2 regions of the Exiguobacterium sp. PvP048 genome follow, and region 1 is predicted to be linked to the other one. Evidence: predicted binding sites of a transcription regulator. Region 1 holds the regulator's gene; the other holds the start of a gene.
What was found. The regulator Rex, encoded in region 1, represses fermentation and respiration genes when NADH is low (regulators of the CRP and FNR family bind a similar motif). The targets are predictions, from matches to a motif close to TTGTGAAATATTTCACAA.
Positions count from the first base shown of each region.

Region 2: ABIC15_RS09825 (formate/nitrite transporter family protein) is a predicted target of Rex. The motif match lies at 1,545-1,562, and genes of this name have one in related genera.

Region 1 is NZ_JBEPSU010000009.1:58,964-66,737, forward strand. Features, by position in the region: gene ABIC15_RS13620 (hypothetical protein) at 1-153, opposite strand, end outside; gene ABIC15_RS13625 (S8 family serine peptidase) at 322-4,065, opposite strand; tRNA gene ABIC15_RS13630 (tRNA-Ala) at 4,311-4,383, opposite strand; gene tatC (twin-arginine translocase subunit TatC) at 4,491-5,270, opposite strand; gene ABIC15_RS13640 (twin-arginine translocase TatA/TatE family subunit) at 5,278-5,484, opposite strand; gene ABIC15_RS13645 (redox-sensing transcriptional repressor Rex) at 5,484-6,143, opposite strand; gene ABIC15_RS13650 (ABC-F family ATP-binding cassette domain-containing protein) at 6,300-7,774, shown strand, end outside.
Region 2 is NZ_JBEPSU010000004.1:85,151-92,924, forward strand. Features, by position in the region: partial or broken gene ABIC15_RS09820 (IS3 family transposase) at 1-569, opposite strand, end outside; gene ABIC15_RS09825 (formate/nitrite transporter family protein) at 688-1,524, opposite strand; gene ABIC15_RS09830 (hypothetical protein) at 1,708-2,316, opposite strand; gene ABIC15_RS09835 (YitT family protein) at 2,456-3,325, shown strand; gene ABIC15_RS09840 (CHASE3 domain-containing protein) at 3,489-4,142, shown strand; gene ABIC15_RS09845 (ArsR/SmtB family transcription factor) at 4,178-4,543, opposite strand; gene ABIC15_RS09850 (hypothetical protein) at 4,704-5,147, opposite strand; gene thiE (thiamine phosphate synthase) at 5,162-5,800, opposite strand; gene thiM (hydroxyethylthiazole kinase) at 5,790-6,560, opposite strand; gene thiD (bifunctional hydroxymethylpyrimidine kinase/phosphomethylpyrimidine kinase) at 6,541-7,350, opposite strand; TPP riboswitch at 7,468-7,578, opposite strand; gene ABIC15_RS09870 (murein hydrolase activator EnvC family protein) at 7,639-7,774, opposite strand, start outside.

The DNA.
Region 1 (7,774 bases):
CGAGACCTGAATGATTAGATAGATGACACTGTATGCAACGATGGCTAACGGAATCATCGCGACACCGATCAACCAACCGTTCTTATCGCGAATTCCGAGATACAGAACCAGACAGCCGACGATGAAAGCAATGAGTGTAGTAAATGGATTCATACGAGTTCCCCCTCAAAAAATAACCTATAAAGAAATTTCCCCTTCCCTCAACTTGATAAACACGGAAACCGTTTCGGAAGACGTTCCGATTCATTCATTCTGTGACAAAACAAAAAACAGTGTCGCTTCCGGCAGACATCCACCGGAACCAACACTGTCTTCCACTTCTTATTTCTTCGTGATGACAACTTTCTTCTCGACGACATGGCCGCCTAGATCTTTTAATTTCAAGTTGTAGACGTTTTGACCTTTTTTCAAGGTAACGGTCTTGTTGATCGTTTTCTTAAAGGCGCGCATTTCGTATGGCTCCTTGAACGAACGGCGGTATTCGGCGTTGCCATTCAGATCAAAGCGTAACTCATCGTAGTTATCGCGCAGGACAATCGTCATCTTCGCTGTTTTCGTTTTGCTTGAAACCGTTTTTGGTGCTGTCACGCGGATTGTCGGACGCTCCGAGTCGATGATGACTTGACGGCTGAAGGCAACACGATTGCCTTTTCCATCATAGGCTTCGACTTTAAACGACTTCACACCATCTGTCGTATACGTGATGTCATGGTTGAATGCATAGTGTTGTTGAACCGCATCCCAGCGTAATTTAACGGCTTTTCCGTTGATTTTGAATGATTTGATGCCGGACTCATCCGCGACGTTTCCTGAAACCGTCACTTGTTGTGATGTCGTTAAGCCGAGTGCTTCCGGTGTATCGATCTGGACACTCGGAACGGCTTTATCGACACCTGAAGTGTTGACGTTTTTCTTCACGCTGTTGCCCGCATAATCCGTTACGACGAACGTGACTTTTGCACGGCTTGGCAGATCCGTCAGCGTGTAGTTTTTAGCAGATGGCGCAAGCGGCTGTTTCAAGACACTTTTTCCGTCGACCAGGATATCGAATGAAGCGACACCTGTTCCTTGGTCACCGGCTGTCCAAGAAACTGCTTTTTTGTCAGCATCCCATTTAACGGTTGCTGCCGGAACTTTTGTATCAATGTAGATCGGGAATAACGCCGTCTGCCATTTCGCATTCGGATAATCGACGACTGATTTGACCTGATAGTAGTACAGACCATCTTTGGCTTTTGCACCGTTGACCGTTCCATCCCACGCCGCATTCGTCACCGGTGTGTAACCGTCTTCCGATCCGCCGTCATAATAGTTTTTGATGACGTCTGACTGCGTTTCCAGTTTACGGAGTGTTGTTTTGTTGCGGTCAAGAATCGAGTACTCGACCTTTTTCGCGTTCCGTAAGAACGACAGGACCGGGAAGGCCTCATCGGCACTGCCGTCCCCGTTCGGTGAGAACGAGACTTTTTCTTTAACGACGTCGCCTGCAGCATTCGTTCCGAGGAAGTTGAAGTTATCCTTCACTTCTGTCGCAAGACCTGTGACGCCGTAGAACGTGTTTTCATCATACACCGGTGCATCGACGATTGGTGCTTTGTCCCATGCTCCTTTGAAGCCGACATACGGAACTGTCAACTCAGGATTTTTGCTCTTTGTATCGATCAGACGGACGAATCCTTCGACAAAGTAGCCGTTTTCGAAGATGGTTTCAAGCGGTACACCGTTTGCCCAATCGACTGTATCTTTTAAATCAACCGTAACGTTGACTTTTGTCGTGCTCTTCGCGTTAATCGCGACTGAACTTGCTTTCTTCGAGCCGACCGTGAAGGAAATCGGGAACGTGCCTTTATTGGCATCGACCGCATCAACTGTTCCTTTTTTAAAGATACCGTTCGCTTCCAGGAAATTTTGACCTTGGACGGCGAGATCCGATTGGACCGTTCCAGCCAGTTTGTACGTCAGTTTTTCATTGCTGTAGTTCTTCAAGTCGAGCGTAAAGCTGAACTTGTCGCCGACTTGTTTCAAGGCGGCTTTTCCTTCGCCCGATTTTGTTTCCGTTACGACGACCGGTGTTTTCATCGCCGCACGCAAGTCCATCAGACCCGCTCCTTCACGACGCGGAGAGTAATAGTTACCGGTTTTTGCTTCCGCATTGTATTTTCCTTTATCGAGTTGCGGACGAGACGTGTTCATCAAAATGGTCTTCGCGAGTTTAACACGTGTCGCCCCGCTGACTTTAAAGTCCTTATCGATCCGTTGCATGACGAGTGCTGTTCCGCCGGCAACGTGTGGTGCTGCCATCGAAGTCCCGCTCATGACGCCATATTCGTTGGCGTTGAGAGTGGAGTAGATTTTTCCGCCCGGTGCCGTGATTTCCGGTTTAAAATCAAGGTTCGGTGTCACACCCCATGATGTGAAATCAGACATTTCTCCGGCGACCGGGTTTGGTGTCGAGACCGCTTTCCCGTCAAACGTAACTGTCAACGCTTTACCTGCTTTTGCTTTCGCTTCGAGCTCGTTTCCGTCGGCAATGCTTAACGAGACGAGTGGAATCGTCGGTTTATTGAGCGCCATGCTGACGTAATCGCCGTGTTCGACACGACCGCGAACGATGACGCCGGCTGCTCCTTGTTTTTCAGCTTCCGCTTGAATCATCGCGTAGTTAAAGTTACCGTTTCGGACGACGAAGACGACTTTATCTTTGACGTCTTTGTCCGCATAGTTGGATTCACTGCCGTCACCAACATACACGACATCCATCTTCTCTTTATCAAAAACAGCAATCGGATTCGGTGAATCTTGTTTTTGGTAGGCCAAGTAACCGGCATCCTGTCCGTCAACCGTTAATGCCATACCTTCGAGTGTCAGCTGTGTGTTTTCAACAGACGCGACTTGCAGCGATTCGCTGATTAGTCCCGGCGAACCGACGACACCGACATCCGGATTCGATGCATATGGATTTCCGGCACCGCTTCCGGCAAATGCCGAGTTTCCGGCCGAAATCGCACATAAAATCCCGTTGTTCATCGCATTAACGATCGCTTTTTGTTCCGGATCATCTTTTTGGACGAACGAGGCCGTTGAACCAAGACTCATGTTGATGACATCTGCGCCGAGCGCAATCGCATCATCGATCGCTTTGATGTAGATATCACTGAATGTCGACGGCATCCCCGGATCATTGCCGAATACTTTCATCGCAAGCAGTTGTGTCTCCGGTGCCACCCCTTTGATCCCGCCGTTCGTTTCATCGCCGTTGGCACCAACCGTACCGGCAACGTGCATTCCGTGCATCGAAGCACCTGGTCCGAGGTCACGGATTTCACTGTCATGATCGGCATAGTTATAACCGTACGGGACTTTTTCCGTAAAGTAGTTTCCTTTTAATCCCTTTGAAGCTTTGAAGCCTTCGACTTTTGACGACGTCAAATCAACTTTTGTCTCCGGACTGAGGACCATGTCCTTGTGCGTCGGATCGATTCCCGTATCGATGACGGCAACGATGGTGCCTTCCCCTTTATAGCCATAGTCCTGCCATGTTTCTTTTGCATTGACCATGTCTTTACTGTGCAACATGTTTGGTGTCGCGCCTTTTTCGACTTCCGGACGCGCATACTCATGTGCGATATGTACGGCCTTGATGCCGCTTAACTTTTTCAACTCTTTGATTTCACCGTATTTAACTTCACCGCTGAACCCGTTCAGGACGGTCGTGAAGCTTTCTTTATAGGAAACAGCAATGTCTTTTTGGGCAATTGCTGCTTTGACTTCTTTTTGTTTATTGACGATTTGATTCTTGAGAATGATTTTTTCCGTATTGCTCAACGTGCTGTAACGTTTATTTTGTGCCTGCGCATGTTCAATCGCGGCTTTTTGATCGAGTTCGACGACAATCCGTACTTTTTCGTTTTGGCTGTATGACTTTTCCTGACCCGCTTTTTTCAGTGAGAGTGCTTGTGGCTTTTGTACATCCACTTTTTGTGATGACACGTGTCCCTCAGCATGAACTAGGCTGGAAGATGTCATGAGGGCTGCCGCCATAAGAGCAATCTTCTTTTTCTTCATTCTTTTTCCTCTTTTCCAAAAATGTAATGTGGCACAAAACATATTAAACGAAAATTCTGTATTTTTAGTTTAATCAACTTTTGCTTAATATACAATTTAAATTTGGAGTATTTTAAAAATAATTGTTGGTTTATGGTATATCAATCAGTTAACATCCTTCATTTACCTTTTTATCAAAAGAGACCGTTTTTCTGAAGACACAAAAAAAACCTTGGTTTCCCAAGGTTTCGGCAGGTAAAGCAATATGGAGACTATCGGGCTCGAACCGACGACCTTTTGGCTGCCAGCCAAACGCTCTCCCAGCTGAGCTAAGCCCCCGTGTGTTTCTATAATGAGTATACCCATTGCTGTTCATTTTTTCAATATAAAATTAGACCGCTTACAAAAAAATCTCCCTCACCTTACCGGCAAAGGAGAATCTTCCGTTATTTGTTCAGCTCACGCATCATATCCGCCTGTCGTTCGAGTTCAGCTTCCTGCTCGAGAATCAGGACTTTTTTATAGGTCCGTGCTGAAATCAGGATACTGATTTCATATAAAACGAACAACGGAACAGAAATCATCAAATGCGACGTAATGTCGGGCGGTGAGATCAACGCCGCAATCACGAACAACGCAAAATACGCATACTTCCGATTCTTCCGCATGAAGAACGGCGTCACGAGTCCGAGCCGTGTCAAAAACATCGTCACGACCGGCAACTGGAACAACAGACCAAACGGAATCGTCAACCGGATCAGAAAGCTGAAATAATTCTCGACTCCGATGACCTGTTCGATTCCGAGCTCTTGTCCGAGTTCTGTCGATACTTCGAGTAAAAACGGCAACAGCCAAAAATAAGAAAATGAAACACCCGCAAGGAATAAGAAAAACGTCACGGGAATATACGTCAACGTCGCTTTTTGTTCTTGGTCGTGCAGACCGGGACGGATGAATGCCCAAAGCTGATACATCCAAAACGGGGATGCCAAGACGATTGCGATGATGAACGCAAGATTCAGATATAACATCAGTGGATCAACAACGTTAAACGCATTCAGCCCAATTCCGAGTTCCTTTAAGTCGGCCTGTAAGAAACGGACGAGCGGCCGGACGAGCGGAAAGGCTGCGATAAACATGACCACTACAATGATGAGCGACCAGACGATCCGCTTACGCAGTTCATCTAAGTGCGATGTCACACTCTGTTCTTGATCGATCGCCATGATTCACTCACTTCTCTTTCGTTTCGTCCTTTTTGTCTTTATCATCATCCATGATGCCGTGTGTCGCACTCTTGAACTCTTTTAACGTCTGTCCGGCAGCGCGGCCGAGTTCCGGTAATTTCTTCGGTCCGAAGATGATGAGGGCGACGACACCGATCAAGGCGATGCTTCCTGGTCCAATGAATCCGACCGTTAACGGAATAAGGTTTTCCATTATGATTTCACTCCTTCAGCTGATTGCGAATAATGCTTCATGAAATAGACGAGCGACTGCAGCTCGATTGACAGATCGATGTGATGCACCCGAACGTGGGCCGGTACATTCAACCGGGCCGGTGTAAAGTTCAAAATGCCGGTCACACCATACTCAACTAACTCATCTGCCACTGACTGGGCGAACTGAGACGGTACCGTCAAGATGGCGACATCGACATGGTTCGCTTGGATTTGTTCTTTCATATCCGAGACGTGATAAATTGGAACGTCCTGCGTCGTTGTTCCGACCTTGTCCTCATCGGCGTCAAACGCGATGACGATACGAGTACTATTATTCTTTAAAAAGTTATAATTTGCAAACGCTGTTCCGAGATGTCCGACCCCGATTAAGGCGACATTCGTGACCTCGTCTTGGTTGAGTGTCTTTCGGAAAAATGTTAACAAATGTTGAACATTATAACCGTACCCTTTTTTCCCTAACGCCCCAAAGTAGGAAAAGTCACGACGGATCGTCGCGGAGTCGACTTTGACCGCTTCGCTGAGCTCTGCTGACGAGACACGCAACTTGCCGGAGTTATAAAGACTCTGGATAAAACGATAATATAACGGCAGCCGTTTCGCCGTTGCTTGTGGTATTTTTGTGTCTGGCCCATTCATACTGCAGTTCCCCCTTCGGCCACGTTCTGACGTGGCACCCAAATCAATGCAAAGAATTCTACTCCCCTTGATTGTAAACCACTTCACATAGAGTAACAAATATTATATTCGGCAGGATTTTTCGTGATAGACTAAAGGGTGGAAGGATGGATGGATATGATTCTCTTACAAGTAAACCAACTCTCAAAATCATTCGGCGTCGAGCCGATTTTAGACAATATTAAACTCGAAGTACAGGAACGGGACCGGATTGCCCTCGTCGGACGAAATGGTGCCGGAAAATCGACACTTTTAAAAATCATCGCCGGGGAGCTGTCACATGATTCCGGGGAAATCATGAAGAGCAAGGAAGTCCGGATCGGTTATCTCGCGCAGGACAGCGGACTCGAGTCGAACGAATCAATTTGGAACGAGATGCTGACCGTCTTTGAGCATCTGCAGGATCAGGAACGGGCACTTCGCCGGATGGAAATTGAAATGGGCATGGAACACATTTTAAATGATCCGGCCGCTTATGACCGTCTCCTTAAAACGTACGACCAGGCACAACACGACTTCTCGGAAGCCGGCGGCTATCAGTTCGAAGCCAATATCCGCTCCGTCTTACACGGGATGCGCTTTTATCCGGACGATTATTCCCGACGGATTCAGACGCTTTCCGGTGGACAGCGGACCCGGCTCGCCCTCGCGAAGATGTTGCTGCAGGCACCGGAACTGCTGATTCTCGATGAGCCGACCAACCACTTGGACATCGATACACTGTCCTGGCTTGAAAGTTACTTGTCCGGTTACCGCGGCGCTGTCCTGATCGTTTCCCATGACCGGTATTTCCTCGATCAAGTCGTCAACGTCGTCTATGAATTGTCCCGGAACGTCTCCCGGAAGTTTACCGGTAATTATACGAAGTATCTCGAACAAAAAGCGGCGCTCTACGAACAGGAAATGAAACAGTTCGAACAGCAACAGGAAGATATCGCGAAGATGCAGGATTTCATCCAGCGCAACATCGCCCGGGCAACGACAACAAAACGGGCGCAAAGCGTCCGCAAACGTCTTGAAAAGGTCGACCGGATCGACCGGCCGGACGGTGACGAACGTAGTACGGTTCTGTCATTCCCGATTGAAAAGCAGAGCGGCAATGATGTGCTGCAGGTCAACCAACTCGCAGTCGGCTATGAAGAAGCCGTCTCGAAAAACATCACGTTCCGTCTGCAACGCGCGGAATCACTGGCGCTCGTCGGACCAAACGGAATCGGCAAGTCGACACTACTGAAAGTGCTCGTCGGCCGTCTGAAACCGTTATTCGGAGACTACCGGTTCGGAACCGGTGTCTCAATCGGTTACTACGATCAGGAGCAGGCGGAACTGAATGACCGCAACCGGGTCATCGATGAAATTTGGAATGAATGGCCGTTGATGCGCGAACAGGAAGTCCGGTCTGTGCTTGGTCAGTTCCTCTTCAGCGGAGACGACGTCTTTAAGCTCGTCCATGAATTATCCGGCGGAGAACGCGGACGCCTGGCGCTCGCAAAACTGAAGTTACGCAAAACGAATCTGCTGGTCCTCGATGAGCCGACGAACCACTTGGATCTTGATTCGAAGATGGTCCTCGAGAATGCCCTCGTCGACTA
Region 2 (7,774 bases), on a different contig from region 1:
GTATCCGTCAATTCTTCTACTGGCTTCTGACGACCGCGACGGTCTATCAGTGAGTCGATTCCATCCTTCTCGAACTTTCTTACCCAACTATAGATTTATTGGTACGAGACCCGATGGGTCTCCATGATGCGTTGATAGTCTTTTCCGTTTTGTATACAGTCCATAACTGCCTGGACACGCTCTTCGAATGTAGTGGTTCTACCTCTAGTCATAATGGATCGCTCCTTCAATGGTTTCCCTTGAGTACTATGACTAGTATACTTCTCGATCCACTTCGCAAGTACGCTTATATTCGAAATATCAAACCGTACCGAAGCGCTAGTGAGCGATTCTTCTTGGTCGAGTACTGCGCGCACAGCTTTCATCTTTAGGTCTTCGGGATAGCGGGTCCACTTTGATCGACTCCGAAGTGCGGAGGGACCGCCCGTACGATATTTTGCTCTCCATCTATTCAAGGTTGTGACTGAAAGCTCGAAGAGCGAGGCGATCGACTTGATTGAGTCGATTCCGTCCTCACACATCTGAATGATGTGTAGTTTTTGATCCATCGAAAATCTAGATGTAGCCATAGAAAAAGCTCCCTTCAAAGTAGACAGTTTTTGTTATTTCAACTGTCTACTTTTTGGGGAGCATATCATTTCATCGAATCCTTCTTTTTTGTTTTTATAACGACGTCCTTAACGATTTTTAAGCTTTTTGTTTGGAAGCGATGTTGATTGTCTCTGCCTGTTCGTTTGACTGTTCTACTTCCAGCTTTGATTTATTAAGCCATGTGTAAACCATCCCCATGAACAATGCTCCGCCGATGATGTTTCCAAGCAATGCCGGAACCAGGTTATGGATCGCACCGGCAAAGGAAATCGCTTCCGGATGCGGAACGACTAAAGCCAGTGAGAACAAGGCCATGTTGGCAATGACGTGATCAAAACCGGAGGCAAAGAACACAGCAACTAAAATCATCATCATCATGATTTGTGCCAGTTCGTTTTTCATATTTTTCGGAATGAAAATCGCTAGACAGACCATCCAGTTACAGAAGATGGCTCGTGTGAAGATCTCCCATGTCGTATGATGAATTTTCGTTTCGGAAACAGCAAACAACCAGTTCTCCATTCCGAGCTCCTGGATAATTCCTGTCTGTGAAAAGAGTAAGGCGAAGGCAAGTCCACCAAGACCGTTTCCGATAAAACATAGTGTCCATACTTTCAATGTATCCATTTTCGAAGTAAAACCACGCATGGTCGACGTCGTGAAGTACATGGTGTTTCCGGTAAACAATTCTGCTCCGCCGTAGACGATCAAGACGAGTGCGACACCGAATGTCAATCCACCGACAAGCGTCGTAACCGGTGATTCATTTAAATATAAACCGTTGATTGCTTTGAGTGTAAATATGATGGCAAAACCAATGAATACTCCAGCTAACATCGCTCGAACCAAATATTCCAGCGGACGCATCCGTAGCATTTGTGTCGATTTGACAGCTTTTTTTCTTAACCCTTCTAATGCTTCTACTTCATTCATTGTAGAAACCCCGCTTTCTTTTGTTCAAAACTTCACAATGTCTGTTCATTTATTATCATACTTCCATCTTATAAGATGTTCAAGTCATGAATAGACACTATTTAACGTTTTATTAAAAGAGCAGGATGTAAACGATACCATTGTGTCAAGTTTGTGAAAAGTGCCTTTTCTTGGTGAATACAACTAGTTTGAAGGAAGGATTTGCAACGCATCCTCAAATTTTTTAAAGAATACCGACCGTCTGGATTCGACCAGTACATAGTCTTCGACAACGACGCGGTTAAATCTGGTTGCGGAAGAAGTAGCCCGTTCAATATCCCGCGGTGTATAGTCTTCAATCCGTTGTCGGTCCGTCTCAAACGTGACGTCAGAAACTGTGTCGGTGTAACGGATTTGAAGTTCAGATAAATCAGAGACACTTAAAAAAAGTGCTAATGTATGATGCATGATCAGCTTGGATAATCGGCTCTCGAGAAAAGAAGTGCCAGCAGACCGGATTGTCTTTTCATTACTGCCTGTCCAGTCCGCCTGTTCTTTTCCGGCCGGTTCGTATGTCATCTTCACGGACGTCCCCTCTATCGATACAGCAGTCAACGCTTCGGAAAATGGCAACTGCTTAACTAGCTCTTCAATCGCAGCCGTATTGGAAACCGATATCCCGACATGACGCGCAATCACCTGACCATCCTTAAAACGCTCTTCTTCCGGTGGCTGCTGTAAATTCAGAACAAACCATGATCCTGCCGATAATCCGAGTCCAATGCAGAGAATGACCAGTATGATTTTTTTCAAAAAAATGGTCTCCTTTCTGAAAAACAAATGGTTTGATTGTTCTTTTTTCAAAACAGGGGTTGAATTAATCCTCATATCAGCGTACTCTTGCAGGCAGATACTTTATGGAGGAGGAGCATGAGATTACTCATCAATCAACATGAAAACTAAACAGCCCGCAAAGAAAAAACGTACAGAGAAAATCGGTTTCCTCTTGATCGGGACGTTGCTGTACTCGTTGTACATCAGTCTTCTCTTATCGCCGAATGATATCGGATCCGGCGGAATCATGGGAATCACACTTATTGTTCAGGAATTATTCCACACGCCAATCGGCTTGACACAACTGGTCTTGAATATTCCACTTTTTTTACTAGGATTTCGTTTTTTGAGAAAACGTTTTATGTTTTTATCCGGTCTCATCGTCTTGGCTTCATCATTCCTGATTGACTGGATTCCGACTCAAATCGTTCCGGAATCTTTAAATGATCCACTGGTCGCTTCCATTTTTGCCGGACTTGTCTCCGGTTTGGCAATGGCTTTAATCTTCTTTGGCGGCGCCTCGACTGGCGGTCTTGATATTCTTGGAAAGTTCTTTTATACCCGCTTCCACAATTGGCCGCTTCCGCGTATTTTTTTAATGCAGGATTTAGTCATCTATGTACTTGTCTGGTTCGTGTTTGATTTAAAACATGTCATGTATGCTTTAATCATGAGTTTCGTTCGAGCAAAAGCACTTCAGACAGTATACAGTTTTTACTCTGCTTCTAAACAATGTATCATCATTTGTGAAAAAGCCGATGAAATCAATGATGTCATTACAAAAGAACTTGGGCGCGGTGTAACGATTCTCGATGCCCGCGGCGGATATTCGAAACGAACGAAAAAGATGGTCTATGTCGTTGTTCAGAACAATGAAATTCTTAAGCTTCAGGAAATTGTTTCCTCCGTCGAATCAAATGCCTTTGTTACATTTTCTGAAATTCACACGGTCTTCGGTAACTATAAAGAGCATTCCTATTCTTTTTAATAGCCTTAATTCTGTCGCCGCTACACTCGTTGTAGCGGTTTTTTTGTGTATAATACGCAAATCCAAAGAAAATGTTCCACATTTTTCTGAAGAATCCTTCACTTTTTGGGAAATAGTGGTTAAGCTAATGACATTACGTTTTGTAAAAAAAAGGACGGATTGTATGAATCAATTATGGCGTCACCGCATCATCCTTATTCTAGTCGTCAGCCTGTTTGCCTCGATCCCCCTCCTCTACGCTCTCAGCGGGTATCGTACGATTTCGAAGCTGACGGCAGAGATGCATACACAGGACATTCCAATGATTAAACAAGTGGACCAACTGATAGAGCATAATCGCGACCGGGCGAATGCTGTTCGGGGACTGCTATTATACGAAGATGATCGTTACATCGAACAATACTATTTTTCCACCTCTAAAGTTCATGATTTACGGCGATTACTGAATTCCTCCAATCAGACCCCCGGGGCAGTAAAAGATTTATTGTCACGCAACAATACGTGGGAAGAAGAGATTCAAGAGGTGTTTACCGTCTACGAAACAGATCATCCGCAACGTGCGAAAAAGTTGGCGAAACAAACGACTCAAACGACTCAAACGACTCAAACAATTCTTGAAGATCTGTCGCAGATCAAAGACAAATTATATCGTGATCTGGAGCAAAAACTGGAATTGACTACTGAAATGACGGCAGAATATAAACGGATGTGCTTCAGCTTATCCATTTTAGCTTTTTTGTTAATCGCAACGACCATTATTTTATTTCACCGGTCCAAACCAATTCTCGAAAACAAAACAAACACGTACCGTCCGTAAGAACGATGCGTGTTTGTTTTTGTGATGGAGCAGACTTATGAGGACGCTTTCCCCTCGTTTACATGCTCCATGGCCAGATGGACGAGCGATGAGACATGGTGATCGTCCAACGAGTAGTAGACGACCTTACCTTCTTTTCTATATTTCACCAAACCTTGTTTCAGCAAGGTGCGGAGATGGTGAGAAGCTGTTGCAATCGAGCAATCTACCGAAGCCGAGACATCACAGACGCAAAGTTCCTCTTCTACCGTTAAGGCGTAAGCAATCCGCAGACGCGTGGCATCTGACAGGACTTTGAATAACTTTCCGATATCTGTCGTCGGAATCGTATCGACGACTTGCTCAATCTCTTGCGCACGTACCTGATCAATCGCAATCGTTTCACAACGTGGTGCATCCACAGTCATCACCTCTTTCCCTTTAATTCCACCATCGTTTCAAATGAATTGCAAGGAAATCACTCCAAGACTCCAACGACTGACTCCTTTAAATCCGGTAACTGAATATCGAAAAACAAAACAGGTCTGCTTCCCGTTCATCCAAAGCGGAAAGCAGACCTGTTCATTTGTCACGGTTTCGTCTTGAGACGGCATAAAAGAACCAACCGCCCAAAAAATTTCCGATATCCCATACGATACGATTGGAATCGACGGCACGTACACCGATATCAATCACACCTGTACTTTTCAAACGCTCCTGGTAACGTTTCCGTAAAAAACGGGGTAACGGAAGCGGCAGCAGCATCCGGTAAAAAATGTCCAGATGTGTGTGTCCCCAGATTTCCGTTGCGATGGAACTCGTTTGAATGAGTAAGGAACGTTTATACTGTTGCTGGTATTTATTCTTTAATAAGACCGCCAGTTGATAGGAATAACGATTCGGGAAAGGAAATAGAGCTGCCCCTAAATGATATTTCCCGCGATTTTCGACTCGAATGATTTGCGGTTCGATTTTATATCGAATCCATCGTCCTCGAAATCGAACAGACTGCCATTTCACGACCATCACCTCTAGAAGGATTATACCCTGTCTGAAACGCTCTGACGCACTTGTTCGACGGTCTGTTTAAACTTTTTCGTCGTTCGTTCAATTTCCGGATTGGCAAACAAAGCGGACACCACGGCATATCCATCTACGAGAGAATCAAGTAACGATACATTTGTTTCGCTAATTCCACCGATGCCTACTAACGGGATGCGAACGGCTTTCCTGATTTGCTCTAATGTCACACGTGACATGAATGTCGCATCTTGTTTCGTCGCCGTCGGAAAAAGTGACCCGACTCCTAAATAATCTGCACCGTCCTGCTCTGCTGCCACAGCCTGTTCGACCGTTGAAACGGAAACACCGATCGTCGCCGTCGGTAACAATCGACGTGCTTCCGTTAAAGGAATATCATCTTGACCGATATGCAGGCCCGCTTCGACTAATAAAGCGATATCGATCCGGTCATTGATAATCAACGGAATATTATAACTGGCAGTCAGATCCTTCAGTACAACGGCTGATTCGAGAAAATTCTTACCCGACATCTCTTTTTCCCGTAATTGAACAATCGTTGCACCGCCCTTAATCGTTGCTTCGACAGCATCCTCCAAGGGAAGATGCGGATGCAGACGTCTATCCGTCACTGCATAAATCAAGTATTCACTGTCCATTCATCTGCACCTCCGGCAAACTTTCCTCTGTCATCAGACTGACCGCATCAAACAATCCGGTCCGAAAACTGCCGATACCAGGACGATTTCCGGCCGTTTCCCCTGCTTTTCCCATGGCGTACGTCCCAAATACAGCTGCGTCGAAACGACCGTATCCTGCTCCCAGAAACGTCGCAATTAAGGAAGCGGTCATACATCCTGTTCCTGTCACTTGACCGAGTCGTTTTGTCCCGACATCCAGATGATGTTGACGGACTCCATCCGTCACAAAATCAACCGGTCCGGTGACGACGATGACTTGTTTCGTCTGGGAAGCGAAGGCGTGAACACTTTGAAGATCGAGTGATTCCCCTTCCGCTACATCGACCCCTTTCGTTCGAGCGGCCTGTCCGAGCAACGTCTTGATTTCCGAAGCGTTTCCTTTGATGACCGTAAAGGTGATCTCCTCCATCAGTTGTTTCATAAAATCCGTTCTTAATGTCGTGGCTCCCGCGCCCACCGGATCCAAAATGACCGGTTTCCCCAGTCGGTTAGCTGTTTTTCCTGCTAAAAGCTGTGCTTTGCGCATGTCCGGATTGATGGTTCCTGTATTAATCACGACGGCGTCTGCAAGACCAACCATCTCTTCGACTTCGAGCAGGTCCTCTGCCATGACAGGAGATCCCCCAAGCGCAAGTGTCATATTGGCACAATCATTGATCGTGACAGTATTCGTTAAATGATGAATCAACGGTTTTTTATCATGGATGCGTCGTAACATGTGTATCCCTCCAAAGTTCATGAAAATGATGTGTCGGTCCAATTCCGTGTCCAAGAGCAAAACCGTGACGAATCGCTTCGGTCACATAACGTTTCGCATAACGGATGCTGTCTTCCAGTGAATGACCAAGAGCCAGATTGCCGGCGATGGCAGCGGACAACGTACAGCCTGTCCCATGCGTATGGCGGGACGCTATCCGTTCTTGTTCAAAGACGACATATCGTTCGTCCGTATATAAAAGATCAGTGGCGTCTTGTCCTTCCAAATGCCCGCCCTTGAGCAACACAGCTCCTGCCCGACGTTCAGTCAGCTTTACCGCTGCTTGCTTCATATCCGCAAGTGAGTGGACCGTTCCGCCGATCATCCGCTCGATTTCAGGAATATTCGGTGTCACAAGAGTCGCAAGTGGTAACAGCTGTTCAAGTAATGCCTGTTCCGCATTCGGTTGTAACAAAGCATGGCCGCCTTTTGCGACCATGACGGGGTCAAGAACAATCGGCAGAGAATACTTTTCCAGTTGTCGGGCAATCACTTGAATCGTATCCTGATTAGAAACCATTCCGATCTTGACGGCATCGACACGGATATCTGAAAAAATCGAGGTTAACTGCGCTTCCACAAGCTCGGGAGAGACGTCTTCAACCGCTTGAACACCCAGTGTATTTTGTGCCGTGATCGCCGTGATGACACTCATTCCATATACGCCGAGTGCTGAAAATGTTTTTAAATCTGCCTGAATTCCCGCTCCGCCTCCGGAGTCGGATCCGGCGATTGTCAATACGTGTTTCATTCCAATTCCTCACTTTCCTGTGAGCAAATAAGGAGAAAACGGACAACAAAAAGCGCCGTCCGCTGTAAAAAAGCAGACGACGCCATGAATAACCAGGTTGACCGGCTAAAGTACTCATGTCTTCGATCTCAACTTTCCTACGCTGGTATTATCCAGTTCAGGTGACAGGGTCGAAAACAGAGTGGTTTTCCTCTCAGCCGGACTCCTCCAGCTCCCCTAGTTGCTCGTAATTTAAATTCTTTTTCACTGTATCACAGCACCATCAAAAAAACGAGCCGAAGCTCGTTTTTACAAGTATCCAAGTGGGTTAACCGTGTTAGCAGGTCCTGACGCGCTATATTGATATCCACCAATATGCAGTTCAAAGTGCAAATGCGGTCCTGTCGAATTACCCGTACTCCCAAGAGTACCAAGCGTTTGACCT